DNA from 2 places in the uncultured Nisaea sp. genome. Region 1 is predicted to be linked to the other one. Evidence: riboswitches for the same ligand, from Rfam matches in the RefSeq annotation. Region 1 holds a riboswitch; the other holds the start of a gene.
The links. Region 1 has a riboswitch for thiamine pyrophosphate ahead of thiC (phosphomethylpyrimidine synthase ThiC). Riboswitches for the same ligand answer to the same signal wherever they lie in the genome.

Region 1 (9,075 bases):
TCTGGAAGCCTCCCTCACGGCCAGCGTCGAAGAAGCAGACCCCGCGCTTTACCCGACCCTCGCCGCCGAACGTCACCGCTTGCTGAACAGGGCTCTGGTGCTGCGCTGGCAGAACGGAACCGAGGCCTCCCTGGAGCCGGGTTTCGAGATGTTCACGGACGCCTTGATCGCAGGCCTGGCGCAAAAAGCCAAACACGCCAACACTCCCGAATAGCTTCTATTGTACGCCGTACAATAATGTGATTTCCTCCAACCCGGAGCATGATCCACATTCACTATCGGGAGCGGACAGTGGCGGCTGAACTCAACAAAACCGGCGGAACATTCGGCACTCATGGCGGGCCGATCGACGTTTTCTATACGCCGGACGGCGGCAAGCGCCATCCGGTGGTCTCCCATGGCAAGGGCGCCTGGATCTGGGATACGGACGGGCGGCAATATCTTGATGCCTGCTGCGGGCCGGTGGCGACCAATATCGGCCACGGCAACGAACGCGTCATCGCCGCCATGATGGATCAGGCGCAGAAGATCTGTTTCGCCGGGAAGCCGCATTTCGAGAACCAGCCCAATATCGACCTCGCCGATCTGGTGACAAAGCATGCCGGGCCGGGCTTCGAGCGCGCTTTCATCTGCTCCGGCGGATCGGAAGCGAACGAAGCCGCCATCAAGCTGGCGCGGCAATACGCAATCACTCGGGGAGAGACCGCGCGCTGCAAGGTGCTGGGCCGCGATCCCGGCTATCACGGCTCCACCCTCGGCGCCGCCGCGATCAGCGGTGACCCGGCCTCCGAAGCGGTGTTCTCCGGCATGATGCGGGTGATGCCGAAAGTCCCCGCGCCCTTCAACTACCGGCTGCCGGACAATCACGACGCCGACAGCTATGCCCGGCATGCAGCCGCCATGCTGGAGGCGGCCATCCTCGACGAAGGCCCGGAAACGGTGCTGGCCTTCATCATGGAGCCGGTCGGCGGCCTTGCCACTGGCGCGCTGGTGGCGCCCGATCACTATTACAAAGCCGTGCGGGACATCTGCACCAGACACGGCGTTCTGCTTATCTATGACGAGGTGATGTGCGGCGCCGGGCGCACCGGCACTTTCCTCTGTGCCGAGCACTGGCCGGATGCGAAACCGGACATGATCACCCTGGCCAAGGGTATCGCGGCCGGCTATACGCCGCTCGGCCTGGTGCTGGCACCGGCAACCATGGTCGATGCCGTCACCCGCGCCGGCGGCTTCATGCATGGCCATACCTATGTCGCCAATCCGCTGAGCTGCGCCGTCGGCCATGCCGTGGTGAGTGAGCTGATCGATAACGATCTGATGGCCAATGCGACGAAGATGGGCCAGCGCCTGCGGGCCGGGCTGCGCGACTTGCAGACCCGCAGCGGCATTCTCGGCGACGTGCGTGGCCTCGGCCTGCTGAACGCCATCGAGATTGTCCGGGACAAGGAAACCAAGGAAATCCTGCCCGCCACCCTGAAGGCAGTCTACCGCCTGATCGAGATCGGCATGCAGCATGGCCTGCTGCTCTATTCCCGGCGCACGGCGGACGGCAAATATGGCGAGTGGCTGATGGTCACCCCGCCCCTCACCGTCACCGAAGACGAGGTGGACGAAATCGTCATCCGCCTCGGCAAGACTCTCGCCACCTTCGAGAGCGAGCTGGATTAACCCTTTTCATCGGGATGGTTCCCGCCTAGGCTTTGCGTATTCCAAGGGGTGCCCGTACGGGCTGAGAGGCATTGCGCCGACCCTTCGAACCTGATCCGGGTTATGCCGGCGTAGGGATGGAAACGCGTTACCGCTCTTGCAGTCATACGCACCCCATTTATCCTGAAGCCTCCCCGGATCTCTGTGCAACCGACTGCAAGGGATCCATCTGATGAACAAGCACTCCCCCATCGCCGCCGTCACCACGGGACCGCTACCGGCCTCGCGCAAGATCTATGTGCCCGGCAGCATCCACCCCGATATCCGCGTACCGATGCGCGAAATCGCCGTGCACCCGTCCGCCGGAGAGCCGCCGGTGACGGTCTATGACCCGTCCGGCCCCTATACCGACGCCGACGCGCATATCGATATCGAGGCTGGGCTGCCCGCATTGCGCCGGGACTGGATCATGGCCCGCGGCGATGTCGAGACCTATCAGGGCCGTGTCGTGAAGCCGGAAGATAACGGCAATGTCGGCGACGCCAATCTGGTGACGGAGTTCGGCGCGGTCCAGCCACCGCTGCGCGCCAAAGCGGGAAAGCGTCCGACCCAGCTTGCCTATGCCAGGGCCGGTATCGTGACGGCGGAAATGGAATTCGTCGCTATCCGCGAGAACCAGCTCCGTGAAGAGCTGAAACAGACCGCGCGGGACGGCGAGGATTTCGGCGCCGCCATCCCCGACGTCGTGACACCCGAATTCGTGCGGGACGAGATAGCCCGTGGCCGGGCCATCATCCCGGCGAACATCAACCATCCGGAAACCGAGCCCATGGCCATCGGGCGGAACTTCCTGGTCAAGGTGAACGCCAATATCGGCAATTCCGCCGTTACCTCCTCCGTCGCGGACGAGATCGACAAGATGGTCTGGGCCATCCGCTGGGGCGCGGACACGGTGATGGATCTCTCCACCGGGCGGAACATCCACAATATCCGCGAATGGATCATCAGGAACTCGCCCGTCCCGATCGGCACCGTGCCGCTTTATCAGGCGCTGGAGAAGGTCGACGGCATTCCGGAAGCGCTGACCTGGGAGGTCTATCGCGACACGCTGATCGAGCAATGTGAACAGGGTGTCGATTACTTCACCATCCATGCCGGCGTCCGCCTTCCCTTCATCCCGCTCACCGTGGACCGGGTTACCGGGATCGTCAGCCGGGGCGGCTCGATCATGGCGAAATGGTGCCTGGCCCATCACAAGGAGAGCTTCCTCTACGAGAATTTCGAGGAAATCTGCGAGATCATGGCCGCCTATGACGTTTCCTTCTCGCTCGGGGACGGGCTCAGACCGGGCTCCATTGCGGACGCCAACGACAAGGCACAGTTCGCCGAACTGGAGACGCTGGGACAGCTCACCAAGATCGCCTGGAAGCATGACGTTCAGGTGATGATCGAAGGCCCGGGTCATGTGCCGATGCACAAGATCAAGGAGAACATGGACAAGCAGCTGGAGGTCTGCGACGAGGCCCCGTTCTATACGCTTGGCCCGCTGACCACCGATATTGCACCGGGTTACGATCACATCACCAGCGGCATCGGCGCCGCCATGATCGGCTGGTTCGGCTGCGCCATGCTGTGCTACGTGACGCCGAAGGAGCATCTCGGCCTGCCGGACCGGGACGACGTGAAGACCGGCGTGATCACCTACCGCATCGCCGCCCACGCAGCGGACCTGGCGAAAGGCCATCCCGGGGCGCAACGGCGGGACGATGCGCTGTCACGGGCGCGCTTCGATTTCCGCTGGGAGGATCAGTTCAATCTGTCTCTCGACCCGGAAACCGCGCGTGATTTCCATGACCAGACCCTGCCGAAGGAAGCGCACAAGACAGTGCATTTCTGCTCCATGTGCGGGCCGAAATTCTGCTCCATGCGGATCTCGCACGAGCTGAAGGACGAGGCGAAACAGGGCATGGAAACCATGGCCGAGCTGTTCCGTGACAAGGGAAGCGAGATCTATCAGGCACCGGAAAGCAAAAGCGTCTGAGGAGCACCAGCACCAGACAAAAAACCGGCCCTGGATATCCAGGGCCGGTTTTTCATTTGCATCGCAGTCCGCAGACGGCATGCAGATTACATTGAGCGCACCTTTTCAAGGAAGACATCCACCTGCCCGTTCAGGTCCTGGGCTTGGGAAGAGAGGTTGCCGGCAACACCAAGGACATTCTGAGCCGACTGCCCGCTTTCATCGGCGGCTTGTGTCACGCCATTGATGTTTTGGGAAACCTCCCGCGTTGCCGCGGCCTGCTCCTCAACGGCGCTTGAAATGGTTGTCCCGATTTCGTTCACCTTGCTGATGATCTGGGCAATTTCACCGATCGAGCCTGCCGTGGTCTGGCTGGTTTCCTGGATTTCCTTGATTTGCAAACCGATCTCCTCGGTCGCCTTGGCCGTCTGGGTAGCAAGGCTTTTCACCTCGGATGCCACAACGGCAAAGCCTTTACCGGCTTCACCTGCGCGGGCCGCTTCGATCGTCGCATTCAGGGCCAGCAGGTTTGTCTGCTCCGCAATATCCGCAATGATCTTCGTGATCTCGCCGACCTTCTGCGCTGCCGTCAAAAGGTCCGCCACCATCTTTTCCGATTTGCTGGCCGCATCCACGGCAGAGCCGACAGCCTGGGTGGATTCAGAAATCTGTCGGGCAATCTCGTCAACGGACGCGGAAAGCTGTTCGGTCGCCGCGGAAACCGTGGAAGCCTGCTGGCGGCCCTGCTCCGCATTCGCGGCCAGTGTCTGCGCTGTAGTTTCCATTTCCGCCGCCGACATGGAAACGGTTTCCACCGTTCGCTTCACACCCTGCTCGAACTCGTTGGCCAGCCGCGCATTCTCGTCCTTCCGCCCCGTAATGTCGGTGGCGAATTTCACGACCTTGATCGGGTTACCGCTCGGATCGAGAATCGGATTGTACGAAGCCTCGATCCAGACTTCCCTGCCACCCTTGCCGAGACGTTTGTACTGACCGGCCTGGAATTCTCCGTGCCGCAGCTTGTTCCAGAAGGCTTCATAGTCCGCGCCTGCCTTTTCCGCAGGTTCGACCAGCATGCTGTGATGCTTGCCCACGATCTCGTCGAGGCGATAACCAACCGTGTCCAGGAAGTTTTTATTAGCCGTGAGAATCGTACCGTCGAGTGCAAACTCGATCACGGCAAGAGAACGCCCGATGGCCTCTACTTTCCCGTAGGCTTCTACGTTTTCCAGCGTCTTCGTCGTGATATCCGTCGCGTATTTAACGATCCGGAAGGGAACACCCCGCGCATTCAGCAGCGGGTTATAGGAAGCTTCGATCCAGATCTCGCGACCGCCCTTGCTGATCCGCTTGAACTGCGCCTGCTGGAATTCACCAGCGGCGAGTTTCTTCCAGAATTCTTTGTATTCTGCACTGTTCCGGTATTCCGGCTCGACAAACATACTGTGGTGCTTGCCCACGACTTCTTCGAGCCGGTATCCCATCGTCTTCAGGAAATTCTCGTTCGCGGTCAGAATCGTGCCATCTGTCTTGAATTCGATAATGGCCTGGGATTTATCCAAGGCGGCGAGTTTGGCCGCGAGGCTTCCACCAAAGAGCGTAATCGACATGCCGTTAAATCCTTATAAACCAGCTATTAACCCTAGATCCAAGTGTCTTTTTCTGTCCGTTTCCTACGGCTGAAACTTGATATTGGATTACAAATCACATAATTCACTACTCATGTATTAATATTCGAATTTCTGTGAATAGTAGCTGAAGACAGGCGTTTCAAAGGAAGACTGCCATACCCGCTTCCCTGATTGTGTTTGTCTGGCCTTATGGTTATATGGAGCGCGTATATCCTGCCGCTCCGGTGTGCAGGCTGTCTGCATTCCGGAAACTGACCGCCAGTCATACAGGCGGGGAACCCCATGGCACGACGCAGAAAAGTTTACGAAGGTAAGGCAAAGGTCCTTTATGAAGGTCCCGAGCCCGGCACCCTGATCCAGTATTTTAAAGATGACGCCACCGCTTTCAATGCGGAAAAGCAGGGCATCATTACCGGCAAGGGCGTGCTGAATAACCGCATCAGCGAATATCTGATGACCCGCCTTTCCGAAATCGGTATCCCGACGCATTTCATGCGCCGCCTCAACATGCGCGAGCAGCTTGTGCGCGAAGTCGAGATCATTCCGATCGAGGTCGTGATCCGCAATGTCGCCGCGGGATCCATCGCCAAACGATTCGGGCTTGAGGAAGGCACTCCCCTGCCGCGTTCGATCATCGAGTATTTTTACAAATCCGATGAGCTTGGCGATCCGATCATCTCCGAAGAGCACATCACCTCTTTCGGCTGGGCCACCCCGCAGGACATTGACGACATCATGGCCCTGTCGCTCAGGGTGAATGACTTCCTTTCAGGTCTGTTTATCGGTGTCGGCCTGCGTCTGGTCGATTTCAAACTCGAATTCGGCCGGCTCTATACCGAAGACACGCTGCAGATCGTCCTTGCCGACGAAATCAGCCCGGATAATTGCCGGCTGTGGGACTCGGAAACGAATGAGAAGCTGGACAAGGACCGGTTCCGTCAGGATCTCGGCGGTGTCCGCGAGGCCTATCAGGAAGTTGCGCGCCGTCTTGGCGTACTGCCAGAAGCCGGCCCAATGGACCTCAAGGGTCCGAAAGCCATCCAGTAAACAAGCCTAACAGGCATAATGGTCCAAGTAATGGTGAGAGCATGAAAGCCACTGTCCATGTCACGCTGAAAAACGGCGTTCTCGATCCGCAAGGCAAAGCCATCGAGCATGCGCTCGGTGCGCTTGGCTTCAATGGAGTCAATCAGGTGCGCCAGGGCAAGTTCCTGGAACTTGATCTGAGCGAAACCGATAAGGACAAAGCACGGGCGCAAGTCACGGACATGTGCGAAAAGCTGCTGTCCAACACCGTTATCGAAAACTATACGGTCGAGATCGAGGATTAAGGGCATCTCGTGAGCGCCCTCCGCCTGATCCGCCTTGCCGACGCCCCGCATCAGCTTGAAACCATTGCGATATGGAATCATGCGGAATGGGGTGCGGCACAGGGCTACACGCGCGAAGATTCGGCCGCCTGGTTCCGGGAAATGCTGCGAAACCCGAGTGAGGAATGCGTCATGGCTGAACGTGACGGCAGCATCCTCGGCATGGCGTCCCTCGTCGATCACGACCTTGATCAGCGCCCCGATCTGGTGCATTGGCTGGCCAGCGTCTATGTCCTGCCGGAACATCGCGGCCACGGCATAGCCGGAAAGCTCGTGAGGGCGGTGGAACAGGAAGCCGAAGCGCGCGGCATCTCCCGGCTTCACCTCTACACAAATACCGCCGAATCCCTCTACACCCGGCTTGGCTGGACCATCTCGGAGCGCTTCAGCAAGAAGGGCAAGGAGTTCACCCTGATGGTGAAGGATCTGTCATCCTAGAGCGCCGACAGATGCTCGATCAGGATCGACGTGCCGAGGCCTATCAGAGCTAAGCCGCCAAATGTCTCGATCACCCGCCCGAAACGGCGGCTGAGGAACCGGCCGGCGAGAATTCCGGTCGAACTCATGACCATGGTCGCCAAGCCGATCGCCAGTGCGATAACGACGATATTTACCTCCAGAAAAGCCAGGGACACGCCAACCGCCATCGCGTCTATCGATGTGCCAATGGCCGTTCCGACGATGGCCCAGTGTGAGGCTGGCTGTGCCTCATCCTCCTCACTGCGCGGGCCGACAGCCTGCAGGATCATGTGAGCGCCTACGGCAAAAAGCAGACCAAACGCGATCCAGTGGTCCACTGCCTGAACGAACTGGCTGGTGGCAACGCCCATCGCCCAGCCGATCACCGGCGTGATTGCTTCAACAGTGCCGAATATCGCGCCGGTTTTCAGCGCCCGGCCAAAACTCGGCCGGTGCGAAGCCGCACCCTTTCCAAGCGACGCGATGAACGCATCCACGGACATGCTGACGGCAAGAATACCGATAGAAAGCGGAGACATCTGAATTTCCCGAGGGCGGATCCGGACGATTTATGGATTCCGCCCGCAGAATCCGATCGCCACGGTCTCGCAAGGCCTTGAAGGCTGGACACACCACGCGGAAGATCTCCGCGAGCCTGTTGACATGCCCCCGCCGAACATGGCGGTCGCTACTCCCCGAGCCACAGCAGATAGCAACGGAGCCCCGGGCAATCAAGCAAACAGTCTGTGAAAAGCGGCCGGGCCGCCAACTTGCACCATCAGGCTATCGAATAACGGTTCTTGCCGTTCTTCTTCGCGTCATACATGGCTTTATCCGCACGCTTTATAAGCGATTCCGGTGTGTCCGAAGCACCGTTGAAAAAGGCGATCCCCACACTGGCCCCGATATTCGTGCCGCCTTCATCGAACTTGAATTCATCGGCGAAACTGCTCAGCAGCCGATCCGCCAGCGGCACCACCACATCGCGGAACCCTAATCCCGTCAGCAGAATCAGGAATTCGTCGCCGCCGATCCGGGATACCGTATCCACCTCACGAAAACACCCGCTCATACGCTGTGCGGCTTCCTTCAGAACCTGGTCCCCCGCATCGTGACCATAGGTATCGTTGACCGGCTTGAAGCCATCCAGGTCGACATAGAAAACCGCCATCAGGGTCTGGCTGCGCGCGGCCTGCGCCATGGCCTGTTGCAACCGGTCGTGACAAAGTCGCAGCGTTGGCAGTCCCGTCAGACTGTCATGATTGGCCAACTCCGCCATTTTCTTCTCGGACTCGGCAAGTCGCACCGCCAGCGTTTCAAGCTCTCCGGCCTGCCGCGCCATCCGCTCTTCACGATCCCGCAATTCGAGGACCTGCATCTCCAGCTCCTCGCGGCTGCGCATCTGGCTCCGCTCGAGCTCCACCCGGTCGGTGATTTCATAGACCCAGCCGAGAACACATTCCTCGCCGTGATAGGAAAACGATCGGCAGGAAATCAGCGCCCAAAAGTGATGACCGTCTTTTCTGACCAGTTCCACCTCTTCATTTTCAACAGCACCGGCTTTTGTCATTTTCTCGATAATCCGGCTGCGAATGGCCGGATCGGCATAATGGTCTCCCGCTTGCGTGCGCTGGAGTTCCGCCTCGGACAGTCCAAGCAGCTCGCAGATTTTTTTATTGCAGTACCGCCGGCGCCCATCCTGCCCGACAATATTCACCCCAACGGGACTATTATCGAGAATTTGCTCAATATGGCGCTCCTGCAAGCGGCGCACCTTTTCAGGCAAAGTTTGTTCGGGGGTATCCTTGAAGCTGAAGAGGTAACCGATCCTCTCGATTGGCTGCCCACGCACCTCGCAGACCGCATCGCCGGAGCCGATTCTCTGGTAATCGAATGCCCTTCGAGCGCTGACGGCCTCGCACAGAGCACCGGACCAGCCACCCGC
Region 2 (9,075 bases), on a different contig from region 1:
CTCTAAAATAAAGAGCCTCAGATTGTCCATATCCTAATCTATAAAATTTTTTATCTTTTACAAAACTTTCTTCAAGAGATAGCATTCTAAAAATAGAAACATCTCTTTTATTAAAATCAACCTCATCTGTAATTCCTTTTTTTAGAACAATAGAAGAATAAACATCATCTGCATATTTTTTTATCAATTCTACGGCAGAATCCATCGCCGCGACCAAACAGACACTCACTTTACAAGAAAAATTATGGTTATTTTTGTTTTTTAACTCTTTTTCACGACCTCTAATTGATTTAATACGACTAACTATTGTCTCACCCGTTCCAGCAAATTCATCAAGCAGTATAATATTTTTTCTTTGATCCATGATCTTTATCGCCCTAGACAGAGAATTTGTTAAAATAAAGTCTTCAAGTAATATTTCTGATATCGGCTCACTCTTAAATGCATAAAGTATCGACTGACCGCTATCCGCATCTCCGTCAGCTGTAGCTGCGCACAACTGGAAGGAAAAAGCTTCTTCGCCAAATTCTTCATTAATGTGATCGACAATATCCCTTAAATGAATACTAAGAGATTCTATCCCCACGTATTTAAATCTCGATAACAAGTCAAATATCATATCGATATCGGAAATATCGTCACACATATCTATCAATTTATTTAGTTTTTCTTCCCTATGAGCGAGCCATGGCTGCTGCTTAAATAAATCAAACATTTTCTTTCTTAAGAAACGATCCATGAACCAGCCTGACAATGATTTTTCTATGTTTATTTTTTTATTCAAAACCCATAAATTCCCTTAGATCACTTTATCCTCCTCTATTCCTAGTTAAAAATCGAGAACCATTCTTTTGAAGTAAAGAAAATTAGATCTCGATTCGAACGATCGTAACGCATATTTGAGATACAAACTCCAGAAAGGCACCATAACTTTATCGGTGGATTAGGTAGATAATTCACAATACACGTCAAGAGGCAGACGTCGAGATACTCAACTTCTTGGCGAGGCGATTAAGGCCACACGCCGCCTAACCTCAACGGCAGCGAAATCTCAGCACAGTGCCCCATGCCCCCCATATCAGAACCCAGCCAAAACATCGATATGGGAGCCCCCCGTCATGAACCGCGAACCCGCTCTCATCAAGCGCAGCGACTGGGCCCGGGACGAGGACCAATGGGTCGGCCGGTTCGAGGGTGGGGAGGTTGGCACGGACGTTACGGTGTTGTTCTTCACCAGCGACACGGTTGGCAGCGGGCCGAAGCTACATGTGCATCCCTATGACGAGGTCTTCATCATCCGTCAGGGCCGGGCGCGCTTCACGGTCGGCGAGCGGAATTTCGAGGCCGAGGCCGGGGAGATCGTCTTCGGCCCGGCGAACATCCCTCACACGTTCGAGAATCTCGGCCCCGGCCGTCTGGAGACCACGGATATTCACCTGAACGACCGCTTCATCCAGACCGATCTGGAGGAGTGACACCATCCCCCCGCCAGGACTTAAGCGGTATGAAACGGGGCGGCCGGCACAGACGGCCCGCCGTCAACGAGGAGAAGAGAATGCCTGAAGCAATCATACCCGAGGGTCTGGAAGGCTACGTTCAGGACTGGAAGATGTCTCCCGGGCTGGAGCATGACGGGATCATTTTCATGACCGGGTTCACTGGCGCGTCGGAAGATGGCTCCCTGTCCGAAAACCCGGACGAGCAAATCGAGGCAGCCTTCGCGAAGGTGGCGAAGGTGCTTGAAAAGGCCGGTCTCGGCTTCGGGCATCTGCTGGAAATGACCAGCTATCATGTCGGCCTGCGGGATCACCTCGATGCCTTCAAGGCGATCCGCAGCCGCTACGTGACCGAGCCCTATCCCGCCTGGACCGCCATTGAGGTCGCCGGCTTCGTTCGCGAAGGCGCGATTGTCGAATTGCGCTGCATCGCCCGCCGTTCGTAGGGCGGCCGGAGGGCAGCACTTTCAGGGAAGTAACACCGGCCCCGATCTCACGCCCACCTGACGCGCCTTTCGGCATCGAGAGACTCTGGCGAGAGCGCGTGTAGCGCGTCGAGGAACGCTGCGGCAAAGCTGCCCGGCCCGGCAGCCTGCCGGTGGGCCGTCTCCCCGGCTTCGGCAAAGCAGGCGAACGCAGCCACGGTTGCGGCGAAACCATCCTCCGGCGAGATCGCGGCGAAGGCTCCGGTCAGACAGGTCAGCGAACAGCCGAGCGCGGTCACTTTCGGCATCAGTGGCGAGCCTCCGGAGATCCGCGCCACCCGTTCTCCATCCGTGACAAAATCCTCTTCCCCGGTCACCGCGACGACGCATCCACGCGATCGCGCCAGACTCTCCGCCGCCTCCCGCGCGGCGTCGACCGGGTCCTGGCTGTCCACGCCCCTGCCTCGGCTTTCCGCCCCGGCAAGGGCCAGAATTTCGGACGCATTCCCGCGCACGATATCGGGCTTTAGCTCCAGCAGCTCCACCGCCGCGTCCCGGCGAAAAGCGGTGGCGAAATGGGCCACCGGATCGAGCACCCACGGCCTCCCGGCCTCCCGCACAGCCACCGCTGCCCGGCGCATGCCTTCAAGCCAATAGGGCGACAGGGTGCCGATATTGATCGTCACGGCACCGGCAATAGCGGCGAATTCGCCAACCTCCTCCGCGGCATGGACCATCGCGGGCGATGCCCCCGTCGCCAGCACGACATTGGCGGCGACATTCATCGCCACGTAATTGGTAATGCACTGGACCAGAGGCGTCTCGGCCCGCAAACGGACCAGCAATTCGGACGGCAGGGCGGTTCGGGAAAGAGTGTTCATGGGCGTGGAGCCTCCTTACGCGGTCGGCGCGGGAGATCCAGTTCGGATTGGAAGAGAAGGGTTCACATCCGGCCCGTGCAGCTTTTGCGGCCACCGGCTCCATGAAGCGCACACCCTCCCTCCGCCAGTGTGAACTGGATCAGGTTCGTCGGGTCACCGCGCTGTTTCCTTGAAAACCAGCGGACTCTCAGCCCCTTGTCGGGACTCCCCGGGTGAAGCTCCGATCATGGGATGGCGTCCCGCCGCCTGTCAATCCAGACGAGGGGCAGGCGCCCGGTCAAAAAACAGACAAAAGAAAAAACAGGGCCACTGCGGAGAAAAGAAAATAAACAGAAAAATTGGCGACAATAAATTTCATCGTTGCGATCCGGGATACAATCCAGACTTGCGCGGCAAGATCAGACTCCACTTGGTCCAAATTTTTTCCGGAATCGAACTTTCTCTCCAGGGAAATCCCGTATTCTTCCAGAGTTTTATGCATAGAGATGTCGCGAAAATAAACTATCCCATAATTTTCCGAGACCGCTTCACTCTGATACAGCTTTTTATTTATCCAGTTCACGAAGCTTATTCTGCAGGATTTCCTCGAAATAGAGGGCATCAGCGCCAGCGCTGACAGAACAAAAGAAGAAAACAACAAAGCTATAATCAGAAAATCTTTTGCGTCTAAGCCGGAAACATCACGGGAGGCCATGATCCCCCAAGTTCTCCCGGGAGCGCCCCATAAAAACTGAAGATAGGACATTAAAAGCGTAAAACTAACGCCGGCAATCACGACGCATTTGGCATCACCATAGCGCACCGAGCTCCCCACTTCTCGCAGCACATTCAGCAAAAACCCTTTCACAACGCCATCCCGTCCATTCATCCAGAATAAAGATGGTCTTTTATAACATCGTCAAAAGACTTCAAATTAATTTGGCCGTCAGAACTTAATGGCAGCCTGTCTGCCATCTCCGCTCCCCCCGTATGTCCATCATGTGACATTTCCCGCTTCGGGGGTTACGCAGACCATTGATAATTGACACAATTAACCTGTGATTTATCGAGGAGATGCTCGTGCTTCGCCGAACCTTCCTGCGCCTTCTTGCCTCTACCGCTCTCGCCGGACTGCTACCCGCATCCATGAGCCTTGCCAGCACCCCGGCATCCCAGCGCGTCCGGCCGGGCGATGCTGGCTGGCCCTCTCCGAAGCAATGGCAGGCACTGGCGGCACGGCTCGACGGGGCGCTCGAAGGATCGCGGTCCGCTCTCGACACCCTGATGCAGCAGAACGGCGGGAAGGTTACGAAAGCCGTTCTCAAGAAACTCGTCAATCCATTCTACCTGCAGGACTTTTCAGGCTCCACCCAGTCCCTCGGCTGGCTTGATGGCTGGAAGAGTGCGCAGAGCGCGAAGGTCGGCATTCCTGTGAATGCCGGGGATGTTTCCGAGCTCGTGAAATTTTCCCGGACGCACAGCCTCCGGCTCGTCATCAAGGGCGGCGGGCATTCCTATTACGGCCAGTCCTGCGCGCCGGACAGCCTGCTGGTCTGGACCAGGGACCTTACCGGCATCACTGTGCATGACGATTTCGTCCCGCAAGGCGGCAACGGAGCCGGTCAGCATGCCGTGTCGGTCGGCGCGGGGGAGAAATTCATCACCCTCTATGACGAGGTTGTCGTCAAACGCGGGCGATATGTGCAGGGCGGCGGCTGCACCTCCGTCGGCGTCGGCGGCCATGCCCAGAGTGGCGGCTTCGGTCACTTCTCCAAGTTCGGCGGGATGACCGGCGCCAATCTTCTGGAAGCCGAGATCGTCGTCGCCAACGGCGACATCCTGATCGCCAATGCGCACCAGAACAGCGACCTTTTCTGGGCCCTGAAGGCGGGCGGCGCCGGCTGGGGGATCGTGACGCGCCTGACACTGGCGACCCGCGCATTGCCGGAGCGTTTCGGCTTCATCGGATGCGGCATCAAGGCCAGAGACGAGAAAGCTTTCCGCAAACTGGTGGATGCCTTCATCCCTGTCGCGCGCGACAATCTGGTCAATCCGCACTGGGGCGAGCAGGTTCATTTCGGCCCCGACAATCACATGTTCATCAAGATGACGTTCCTCGACCTTCCGCTGGAGGAAGTGCGCCGGATCTGGGCGCCTGTTCTCGATCTTGTCGATGGAGAGGAATGCTCCTTCACCGAGAATCTGACGCTTTACGACACGCCCGCGCAAAAATGGTGGGACCTGGAATTCCGGTCCAGGGAAATGCCGGAGACCATCGTGCTGGACGAGGCGTCGAGCAAACCCGGCAAGCGGTTCTTCTGGAACGGGGACAATGGCGAGACCAATGTGTTCTGGGCCGGATATGAATCGGCCTGGCTCTCTCAGGGCTTGCTTGGCAATGACAAGGCGTCGGATTTCGCAGACACGATCATCGACGCAGCCAAGCTGGTCCGCTTCGCCTTCCATTTCCAGAAGGGCCTGGCCGGCGCCAATGAGGAAATACTCGCCGAGGCGCGCAACAGCCCGGTCCACCCGTCCCTGCTGGATGCCTTTGCCCTGCTGCTGGTAGCCGGCGCACAGCAGAACGTTATCGATGATGTCGAAGGGCATGAACTGGATGAAAAGACCCTTCGCGACAAGGCCGCCCGGATCAAGGCCGCATACGAGCGCTTCCGCGCCATTGAGCCGGATACCGGCTCATACTCCGCCGAGATGAATTTCCACGAAGAGAACTGGCGCACGCGGGCCTGGGGCGACAATTACGACCGCCTGCTGGCAATCAAGAAGCATTACGACCCCGAAGGACTGTTCGTGGGCCATCACCAGGTCGGCAGCGAGTACTGGAGCGAGGACGGCTTCACGAAACGCCCCTGACGGTCCCCGTCAGGTTTGCTCACCCCGGGCGCACGGCCTCCGCCAGCATCGTCATGCCCGGGATCATCGGCCCAACCTTCACGTCGGTGAACCCGGACTTCGTCAGTTGCTCCGCCAGCCATTCGTCATCCAGCGAGCGCGCTTCCGGCGTGAAGGCTGTGTGCTGGAGCTGCCAGAGGGCGGCGAGTTTCGGGCCTTTCCGGTCAGCGGTAACAACGAAATCATGGATCATCAACCGGCCGCCCGGGACGAGGTGGTCATAGGCGCGCTTCAGCAGGCTGTCATGCTCGTCGCCGGCCACGCCGGAAAACAGGTAGGACATCAGGATCGCGTCCTGTTCGCGCGGCCATTCGGTGCGCAGGGCGTCGCCGATGACATATTCGATCCGGTCGCTGAGTCCGGCTTTCTCGACATACCCCTTGCCGAGCGAGGCGACGTTCGGGAAATCGACGATGGTCGCGGTCAGATCCGGGAAAGCCTTGGCAAGCGTGATGGCAAAGGCGCCAGTGCCGCCGCCGACATCCAGCAGCTTCTTGCCGCCATTGAGATCAATCAGCTTTGCCAGACCGCGCGCCGGGCCAAGGGAGCCGGCATGCTGGCTGCGGGAATAAAGCTTGGCCTGCTCCGGGTCGGAGAACCAGTCGGCGTAGGAGCTGGTGGCATCGTCCGGCAGCTTGTTCGCGATGGCATCCTCGATCTGGTCCAGCAGGCCATACATCTGCCGGTCCACCTGCAGCCGCAGATAGTCGCCAAAATCGTATTTCGCCCCCTTCACCAGAAAGCTCTCGGCGGCGGGTGAATTGGCAAAGCGGCCGTCTTCGGTCGAGACCACGCCGAGCGAGGCCAGCGCGGTCAGCAGGGTCTGGACCCGGTCCGGATGCAGGCCGGTCGCCTCTCCGAGCTCCTCGACGGAGAGCGGCCCGTCGGCGAGACAGGTGAAAACACCATGATGCAGTGCAGCGAATAACGCCTTCGAACCCATGAACCCGAATGCAATATCGGAAATCTCTTCGGCATTGGTCAGCAGCGTCATCGTCATATCCCTGTTATTTTATCGTTTCTACGACATAACTTATCCGAATTCGACAGAAGCTGCAAAATCGGCGGGGTTTTACTGACAGGGGTTGCACTTAGCAGCTCCGCAAACGGCCGTTTTATGCCGCAGCGCAAACAAAAACCGCCTCGCGCGGGGAGCGGAGACGGTTCAGTGCGGATCGGCCTGCAGAGAGGATGATCTTATCCGCTGGCGACCATGGCGGCCGCCAGCGGATTTCAGATCAGGAGCGGATACCGGCGAGGAAGCGCTGGATCTCGGATTTCAGCTTCTCCGCGTCTTCCGACAGGCTGAGAGATTCCCGCTGGATCGTCTGGGCGACATCTCCCGTCACCTGGGTCGCGGCGGAAACCTCGGAAATATTGCTGTTCACCTGGTTCGTACCGGCAGAGGCCTCTTCCACATTCCGGGCGATTTCCTGGGTGGCGGCGGTCTGCTCCTCGACGGCGGCCGAGATGGCGGCAGCGATCTGGTCCACCTGCTCGATGGTTTGCGTGATCGCACCGATCGCCGTCACGGATTCATCCGTGGATGCCTGGATACCCTGGATCTGGGCCGAGATTTCCTCCGTCGCCTTGGCCGTCTGGCTCGCCAGATTCTTCACCTCGGAGGCAACGACCGCGAAGCCCTTGCCCGCTTCACCGGCCCGCGCGGCCTCGATGGTCGCGTTCAGGGCAAGCAGGTTCGTCTGCTCGGCGATGTCCGTGATCAGGCCGACCACTTCACCGATTTTCTGCGCGGCATCCGCCAGCCCCTGCACCTTGCTGTTCGTATCGGCGGCTTCGCGCACGGCCCCGGAGGCGATGCTGGAGGCCTGCGAGACCTGCTGTCCGATTTCAGTGATGGAGGCACTGAGCTGTTCGGTCGCAGCGGCCACGGTCTGGATATTCCGCGCCGCATCCTCGGACGCGGTCACGACCAATCCGGCTTTCGCCTTGGTTTCCTCGGCCGTCGTCGACATATCGCGGGCAGATGCGTTGAACTGGTGCAGTGAGCTGGAAACATGGTCAACCATGCTCCCCACCGTGGTTTCGAAATCGTCGGCGGTCCTGACCATCATCTGCCTCTTGTCGGCATCGGCCCGCGTTTCATCTTCGATACGCTGCTCCGAGAGCGTCTGGCTTTCCATTGACGCCGTCTTGAACATCTCCACCGCCTTGGCCAGGTCGCCGACATCGTCCTTGCGATCAAGATACGGCACGACGATATCAAGCTCGTTCGCGGACAGCCGGTGAATGACATTACGCAGGACAGGGAACGGCTTCAGCAGACGGCCGACGATCAGAGCGGCAACCGCAATAGCCACGATCGCCAGGATTCCCATGACGCTGAGCAGACTGAAGGTCAGCTCCTGCTTGATTTCCTCAAGAGCGGCACGGCCGACACCAACATAAAGGATGCCAACAACCTTGCTCTTGTCGTCAGCAGAGAAGATTGGTTCATAGAGAGTGAAATATTCCTTGCCGAGGATTGTCGCCAACCCGCGGAATGTCTCTCCCTTGGTAATGATGGGGTAGACCTTGCCTGTCTTGCCAAGCGGCGTGCCGATGGCCCGGCTGCCGTCATTTTTCTTGATGTTCGTGGTCCGGCGCCAGAAATCCTGGCTTTCCTCATCCCATGCGAAGATCGTCGCCGTCTCGCCCGTGGCAAAACCGACCTCGTCAATTGCAGCATGCTCTTCAAAAGCCGGGATTATCCCCTGCCATGATACCGAGAGGCTGCCGTCCTTCTTCTCCACGGTCAGATTCTCGTAATTATCACCAAGCATCAGGGCTGCCGTCCTCAGGTTCCGGTCCTGAGCCTCAGCGGCCTGCTTCTCAACGTAATTCGTTATCAGGAAAATCGCGGAGTAAGCTGTTGCGAACATTGCAACGGCGACAAGAACCACAGTCACAAAGGTGACTTTATTCCGCACGCTCATGCTGGAAATATTCATCGACCATACCCATTCTGCAAGCACATCTCATAGCGATCTCGCTCGTCGCCCTAAGAGCAAAATAGGTAATTTTCCTTAATCAAAACTTACCGTGACTTAAAAGCACAAAAAACAGCAAGAATCTCAACGCTCAAATATTTTATGAAAGACTATGAAAAATAGGTGCCGGGTGGTTGTTATTAACCGGCAATAGCCGCGTTACACACAAGGATTTAAGGAATACCGGGTGAGGATCAACTCCACGCCCTATTCCTCACCGACGCACCGGGCCAGCACCTTTACCATTCGACGCTGGCCTGACGGCGCCGCCGCTTCGGCTGATCTTCATCCGGGGTCTGCTCGAGCTCGGTCTTCCTGGCAATCGCCACTCTTTGCTCCAACTCACGATCAACCTGATTATCCACCCAATTCACCATGGTCCGGACCATCT

Region 2: another riboswitch for thiamine pyrophosphate. It lies ahead of thiM (hydroxyethylthiazole kinase); the one in region 1 lies ahead of thiC (phosphomethylpyrimidine synthase ThiC).

What each region holds. Positions count from the first base shown of each region.
Region 1 is NZ_CAXBDC010000099.1:5,556-14,630, reverse strand. Features, by position in the region: gene AAC126_RS17965 (TetR family transcriptional regulator) at 1-214, shown strand, start outside; gene AAC126_RS17960 (aminotransferase class III-fold pyridoxal phosphate-dependent enzyme) at 292-1,671, shown strand; TPP riboswitch at 1,706-1,805, shown strand; gene thiC (phosphomethylpyrimidine synthase ThiC) at 1,883-3,691, shown strand; gene AAC126_RS17950 (PAS domain-containing methyl-accepting chemotaxis protein) at 3,778-5,280, opposite strand; gene purC (phosphoribosylaminoimidazolesuccinocarboxamide synthase) at 5,584-6,348, shown strand; gene purS (phosphoribosylformylglycinamidine synthase subunit PurS) at 6,390-6,632, shown strand; gene AAC126_RS17935 (GNAT family N-acetyltransferase) at 6,642-7,109, shown strand; gene AAC126_RS17930 (manganese efflux pump) at 7,106-7,669, opposite strand; gene AAC126_RS17925 (diguanylate cyclase) at 7,909-9,075, opposite strand, start outside.
Region 2 is NZ_CAXBDC010000041.1:16,482-25,556, reverse strand. Features, by position in the region: gene AAC126_RS10880 (hypothetical protein) at 1-739, opposite strand, end outside; gene AAC126_RS10875 (cupin domain-containing protein) at 1,119-1,475, shown strand; gene AAC126_RS10870 (RidA family protein) at 1,556-1,942, shown strand; gene thiM (hydroxyethylthiazole kinase) at 1,990-2,802, opposite strand; TPP riboswitch at 2,901-3,023, opposite strand; gene AAC126_RS10860 (hypothetical protein) at 3,080-3,649, opposite strand; gene AAC126_RS10855 (FAD-binding oxidoreductase) at 3,862-5,655, shown strand; gene AAC126_RS10850 (methyltransferase) at 5,675-6,688, opposite strand; gene AAC126_RS10845 (methyl-accepting chemotaxis protein) at 6,933-8,645, opposite strand; gene AAC126_RS10840 (hypothetical protein) at 8,924-9,075, opposite strand, start outside.